DNA from 3 places in the Polaromonas sp. P1_F2 genome. Region 3 is predicted to be linked to each of the others. Evidence: predicted binding sites of a transcription regulator. Region 3 holds the regulator's gene; each other region holds the start of a gene.

The links. Region 3 encodes sigma-54, which starts transcription at its own class of promoters, with help from an activator protein. Its sites were predicted from a motif close to TGGCANGNAANCTGCTTT; they were not measured.
Region 1: a site for sigma-54 is predicted at 857-874, ahead of AC1D0O_RS17790 (DUF1028 domain-containing protein). Genes of this name have one in related genera too.
Region 2: a site for sigma-54 is predicted at 759-776, ahead of AC1D0O_RS18295 (CmpA/NrtA family ABC transporter substrate-binding protein). Genes of this name have one in related genera too.

The regions. Positions count from the first base shown of each region.
Region 1 covers NZ_JBFUBN010000009.1:87,024-89,254, forward strand. The annotation lists gene AC1D0O_RS17785 (ABC transporter ATP-binding protein) at 1-43, opposite strand, end outside; gene AC1D0O_RS17790 (DUF1028 domain-containing protein) at 40-759, opposite strand; gene AC1D0O_RS17795 (tripartite tricarboxylate transporter substrate binding protein) at 920-1,879, opposite strand; gene argE (acetylornithine deacetylase) at 1,928-2,231, opposite strand, start outside.
Region 2 covers NZ_JBFUBN010000009.1:194,400-196,630, reverse strand. The annotation lists gene AC1D0O_RS18300 (ANTAR domain-containing response regulator) at 1-567, shown strand, start outside; gene AC1D0O_RS18295 (CmpA/NrtA family ABC transporter substrate-binding protein) at 945-2,189, shown strand.
Region 3 covers NZ_JBFUBN010000005.1:308,588-310,818, reverse strand. The annotation lists gene AC1D0O_RS13045 (THUMP domain-containing class I SAM-dependent RNA methyltransferase) at 1-665, opposite strand, end outside; gene AC1D0O_RS13040 (RNA polymerase factor sigma-54) at 685-2,220, opposite strand.

The DNA.
Region 1 (2,231 bases), on a different contig from region 3:
TGAAGCTGGTGCGCAGGCCGCTCACCTCGAGCAAGGCCGTCATTCGGCGGCCCCGCCGCGCAGTGCGTGAAAACGTGTGATCTCGGCCTCGATCACGGCGCGGTCGGTGATGCCCGCCGGGCTGCGGCGCGAAGGCAGGCAGGTGCTGAAGGGCTGGTAGCGCTCCAGGCTTTTGTCGTAAAGGCGGCGCAGTTCCTGGATGGGGTCGGTGTGGTCGTCCACGCGGATGTCCAGTGCGCAGTAATCTTCTGTGGTGTAAATCAAAAGTGCGGCGGCCTGCTTGCCGCGCTTGTCGCCGCCCGCGGCTTCGCCGGCAGCGAGGGCGGTGATCAGGCGTTCGGCAAAAGGGAGTTGGGCATTGGCCTCATAGGCCAGCGCCGTGGCTTCAATCACCTGCGGGCCGGCCAGCATGTTGCCGGCGACGGAATAGCCAATGCCCGCCGTGTGGCCGCACCAGTCTATGCAGGCGCTGCCGGTGTAGCCGGCGGCTTGGCCGTTTGCGCCTATCAGGTGCAGCTGGCGGTGGTCACGGCCTTCGTCGGCCGAGGTCAGGCGCTTGATGATGTAGTCGGGAGACTGGCCGAAGGCCAGGCCGTCCAGCGCCGGCGCGGCATACAGCGGGTTGACCAGCGCCTGCGTGGCAAGCGCGCCGACGCCGCTGCGGGCGTGCGGGCACAGCGCGCCCACGGCAAAAAATTTGCTGGCAACCGCCACGCCAAACGCGCCCGATGAATCGCGCGCGATGAGGGACCAGGTCATGTATCAGACTTTCATCGCAACTGCGCCCTTGGTCGGGCGTCTCGTGCTCCCCGCAAACAAAAAGCCGCATGAAGCGACTTTCAAATAGCTAATGGATGACGCATTTATCATGCCATGCTTCGGCGGGCTGTGCCCGCCGACCAGGGCGCCGCTTCGCCGTTTATTCGACCTTGGCGCCCGAGGCCCTGACGACTTCCGCCATGCGCTTGTAATCGACCGCCAGCAGCTTCGCGAAGTCGGCGTTGCTCATGGCCAGTGGCTCGATGCCCTGTTTGTCCAGACGCTCCAGCACCACCGGGTCCTTGAGGACCTTGGCCATGGCCGCGTTGACGCGGCTGACCTCGGCCGCCGGTGTGGCGGCGGGGCCCAGCAGGCCGAACCATGAATCGAACTGGTAGCCGGGCAGGCCGCTTTCGGCGATGGTGGGGACATCGGGCAAATACTTGGAGCGCTTGGGCGAGGTCACGCCGATCAGGCGTATGCGGCTGTCTTTGGCAAAGGCCAGCGCGCCTATGCTGGCGGCGATCACGGCATGGGCGCGGCCCGAGATCACTTCGTTGATCGCCTCGCCCGTGGCCTTGAGCGGCACGTGCACCACATCGATGCCGGCCAGGCCGTTGAAGTAGGCCATCGAAAGGTGCGTGGCGCTGCCGACGCCGGCGGTGGCGTAGTTGAGCTTGCCGGGATTGGCCTTGGCGTAGCGGATGTACTCGGCGGCGGTTTTCGCCGGCACGTCGGGGTGGATCATCAGCACATAGTCGGCGGTGCCGATGTGGGCCATGGGGGCGAAGTCTTTTTGCGGGTCGTAGCTGAGCTTGGTATAGAGCGTGCCGGCGATGTTGTGGCTGGCCGCGCCCAGCACCATGGCGCCGCTGTCGGGCGCCGACTTGGCGACATAGGCCGTGCCCACGGTGCCGCCGGCGCCGGGCCGGTTTTCAATGATGACGGTCTGGCCCAGCGCCAGGCCGAGCTCGGTGGACATGGCGCGCGCCAGCAAGTCCTGCACGCCGCCCGGCGCAAAAGGCACCACGATGCGCGCGATCTTGGCATTGGACTGGGCGAGGGCGCCGCCTGCGGCAAGGGCCAGGCCGGTGCCCAGGAAATCTCGGCGTTGCATCATGGAATGGGTTCTTTCGGGTAAAGGGTGGTTGCGGCTCGGATCACGTTTTCAGTTCACGCAGATTTCATCGGCCAGGCGGCGCATGAAGCGCTCGCACCAGGCGAGTTGGTCGAGTGTGACCCATTCGTTGGGCTGGTGTGCCTGCGCGATGTGGCCGGGGCCGCACACGATGGTCGGCACACCGACCTGATGGAACAATGCAGCTTCCGTGCCAAACGACACCTTGCCGGCGCCCGAGTTGGCATCGACATCGGCGCACTTGAAGCACAGCCGGGCGATTTCGCTGTCGGCTTCCGTCGCGAAGCCGGGCAGCACCGAGTTGAGCTTGTGGCTGATGCCGGTATCGGCCGCC
Region 2 (2,231 bases), on a different contig from region 3:
GACGCCCATGCGCGGGAGCTGGCCGAGCGCTCGCGCCAGTTGCGCATCGGCCTGCTGGAAAACGGTTACAACATCGTCGCGGTACTCCCGGCGGACACCTTCCTGGACGAGCGCCTGGCGCAGCTGCAGCCCGACATGATCATCGTGGACGCCGAAAGCGAAGCCCGCGACTCCCTGGAGCACGTGGTGATGGCGACGCGGGACGCCCGCCGGCCCATTGTGCTGTTCACCAATGACAACGACACCAGCCACGTCAAGGACGCCGTCGCCGCCGGCGTGTCAGCCTATGTGGTGGCCGGCCTGTCCCCGGACCGCATCCGTCCCATCCTGGACGTGGCCATGGCGCGCTTTGAGCACGAGCAGGGCCTGCGCAAGGAACTGGCGCACGCCAAGACCGAGCTGCACGAGCGCAAGGTCATAGACCGGGCCAAGGGCATGCTGATGCAGCGCCAGGGTCTCTCGGAGCAGGCCGCCTACGAAAAGCTGCGCAAGGCCGCCATGGACAAGGGCCTGCGCCTGGGCGAGGTGGCCCAGCGCATGCTGGACGTCCTGGACCTGCTGGGCTGATCCGCCGGCCGGATCACCCCAGGCACCCTCAATTGGTGCAGCGCACAAATCAGGTGCACCTATCGGGATCCACATCGCGGCGCTTCGCCCATGTGAGGTTTTTTTCAGGGAGTGCGTGATTGCAAGCACAAGAAGACTTCCCTGGCATCTCCACTCTCTAGAACAACTCTTTTGGCAACGTTGGCCAACCCTGGCACAGCTTTTGCAATGCCCTAGGCACTGGTCAATGATGGCCATCCGGCACAGCACTTCAACGGCGAAGTGTGTGGTGCCCCAAGGAACAAAGGCGTTCGCACCCTGCATCACGTTTGACGTGGCTGCCCGGGTCGAGCGCCTTTTTTGTTTTTGTCTTTTGCTTTTTTACCTGGAGCCGACACATGACTGAACTGCTGAAATCTTCGCTGACACGCCGCACCGTGCTGCAGGCCGCGGCCGTGGGCGCCGTGGGCATCAACCCCGCCCTGCGCGCCGCCGTGTATGCGCAGGGATCGGACGCGCCCGAGAAAAAGGAAGTCAAGATCGGCTTCATTCCCCTGACCGACTGCGCCTCGGTGGTGATGGCCTCGGTGCTGGGCATAGACCAGAAATACGGCGTCAAGATCATCCCGACCAAGGAAGCCAGCTGGGCCGGCGTGCGCGACAAGCTAGTCAACGGCGAACTGGATTTCGCCCACGTGCTTTACGGCCTGGTCTACGGCGTGCACATGGGCACGGCCGGCCCCAAGAAGGACATGGCCGTGCTGATGACGCTCAACAACAACGGCCAGGCCATCACGCTGTCGAAGAAGCTCGCCGACAAGGGCGCTGTCGACGGCGCGGGCCTGGCCAAGCTCATGGCCAGCGACAAGCGCGAATACACCTTCGCCCAGACCTTTCCCACCGGCACGCACGCCATGTGGCTGTACTACTGGCTGGCCGCCAACGGCATCAACCCGATGAAGGACGCCAAGGTCATCACCGTGCCGCCGCCGCAGATGGTGGCCAATATGCGCGTGGGCAATATGGACGGCTTCTGCGTGGGCGAGCCCTGGGGCCACCGCGCCATCATCGACGGCATAGGCGTGACCGCAGTGACCACCCAGGACGTCTGGAAGGATCATCCCGAAAAAGTGCTGGGCACCACCGCCGACTTCGTCAAGAAATACCCCAACACCGCGCGCGCCGTCACCGCCGCCATCATCGAGGCCGGCAAATGGATTGACGCCAGCCTCTCCAACAAGAACAAGATGGCCGAGACCGTGGCCGACAAGAGCTACGTCAACACCAGCGTCGACGCCATCAACCAGCGCATCCTGGGCCGCTACCAGAACGGCATGGGCAAGACCTGGGACGACCCCAACTACATGAAGTTCTACAACGACGGCGCGGTGAGCTTCCCGTACCTCTCCGACGGCATGTGGTTCCTCACGCAGCACAAGCGCTGGGGCCTGATCAAGGAGCATCCCGACTACCTGGGCATTGCCAAGCAGATCAACCACATCGACGTCTACAAGCAGGCAGCCACGGCCGCCAAGGCCAGCGTTCCCAAGGAGATCATGCGCAGCAGCAAGCTGATGGACGGCACGGTCTGGGACGGCAAGGACCCGAAAAAGTACGCCGACAGCTTCAAGGTTCACGCCTAGCCCCGCGCCCCGCCACCCGCCCACCGAACCTTCCACCCCACG
Region 3 (2,231 bases):
GCGATGTTGCAGGCGATCTGCGCCGCCTCGATGGCGATGGTGCCCGAGCCGCAGCAGGGGTCGTAGAGCGGCACGCCGTCCTTGCACAGCTGGTCCCAGCCGCTGGCGGCGATCATCGCGGCGGCCAGGGTTTCTTTCAGTGGCGCATCACCTTTGTCCTCGCGCCAGCCGCGCTTGAAGAGCGGCTCACCCGAGGTGTCGATGTAAATCGTGACGGTGTCCGTCGTCAGGTGCACATAGACGCGCACGTCGGGCCAGCGCGTATCGACGCTGGGCCGCACGTCGTCGAACTTGGCGCGAAAGCGGTCGGCGATGGCGTCCTTGATCTTCAGCGCCGCGAAGTTCAGGCTTTGCAGCGGGCTGTGCTGGGCGGTGATCTCGACCTTGAAGGTCTGCTTGGGCGTGAACCAGATTTCCCAGGCCACGTTGGCCGCGGCGTTGTAGAGGTCTTGTTCACTGCGGTACTGGTTGTGCTGCAACTCAATCAGCACGCGCTGCGCCAGTCGGCTGTGCAGGTTGAGCTGCAGGGCATCGCGCCAGGAGGCCTGCAACTGCACGCCGGCGCGCCAGGCTTTGCCGTCGATACCGGTGACACGCTTGACCTCGGTGGCCAGCAGGGCCTCAACGCCGGCGGCGCACGGTAAAAACAATTGGAGCTGGTTCATGTCGGACTCTTGAAAGGGCTTACAACGACTTGCGCAAATTAGCCGGTGCGATGCGTAGGGCCTCGCGGTATTTCGCCACGGTGCGGCGCGCGCATTCGATGCCCTGCTCCTTGAGCATTTCGGAAATCTGGTTGTCGCTGAGCGGCTTTTTCAGGCTCTCGGACGAGACGAACTGCTTGATCAGCGCGCGCACCGCGGTGCTGGAGGCGTTGCCGCCGGTTTCGGTGCCGAGGGCGGAGCCGAAGAAATACTTCAGTTCAAAGGTGCCGAAGGGCGTGCCCATGTACTTGGCGGTGGTCACGCGCGAAATCGTGGACTCATGCAGGCCCAGCTCGTCGGCGATCTCGCGCAGCACCAGCGGGCGCATGGCGAGTTCGCCGTGCGTGAAGAAGTTTTTCTGCCGCTCGACGATGGCGCTGCTCACGCGCAGGATGGTGTCGAAGCGCTGCTGGATGTTCTTGATGAACCAGCGCGCCTCCTGCAGCCGCTGCTGCAGCGCCTGGCCGCCCTGGCCCTTGTGCTGCTTGAGGGCGTTGGCGTAGATGTCGTGCACACGCAGGCGCGGCATCACGTCGCCGTTGAGCGAGACCTTGAAACCCCGGCCCGACTTCACGACGATGACGTCGGGCACGATCAGGTTGCGCTCCACGTTCACGAAGCGGCGGCCGGGTTTGGGGTCGAGCCGGCCTATCACGGCAATCGCACCCCGGACGGCGGCTTCGGTGAATCCGCACAGGTGCGACAGGCGCTTCAGGTCGCGTTTGGCCAGCAGTTCCATGGGCTGCTTGCACATGGCGATGGCGGCGCGGGTCTCCTCGCAGTCTTTGCAGTCCAGCAGCTGCAGGCCCAGGCATTCGGCCAGGTTGCGCGCGCCCACGCCGGCCGGCTCCATGTGGTGCAGCAGCTTGAGCGCCATGGCAAAACGCTGCTCGAGGTCTTCGGCCTGTTCCAGGTCGTCCCCGGCCAGGCCCGCCGCGAGCGAAGCCAGGCTGTCTTCGAGGTAGCCGTCGTCATTGAGCGACTCGATCAGGAAATGCAGGGCCGCGCGGTCCTCTTCGGACAGGCGCAGGCCCAGCGACTGGCGGTGCAGATGGTCTTGCAGCGACTCGTGGGCACCTGTCAGGTCGGAGGCCTCGGTGTCGCCCTCGTCGTTATTGTTCTTGCGCGCCGGCGCATCGCTGCCCCATTCGCTGTCGTCGGGCGTGGTCTCCACCGTGCCGTCGCCTTCCCAGCTTTCCTCGAGCTTGGGTTCGGCGCTGACTTCGGCTTCGCCTGCAGCTGAAATGCCAGCGTCCTCAGTGCCGCCGCTCGGCGACTCCGCCGCGGATTCAAACTCGCGGCTGTCCTGGCTGACCGGCGTGTTGAGGTGCTCCAGGCCGAACTCCTCTCGTACAGCGGTTTCTTCCGCCACCTCGAGAAACGGGTTTTCGTCGAGCATCTGCTCGACTTCCTGGCTCAGCTCGAGCGTCGACAGCTGCAGCAGCCGTATCGACTGCTGCAGCTGGGGCGTCAGCGCGAGGTGCTGCGAGACGCGGAGTGACAAACCCTGCTTCATGTCAACGGTCT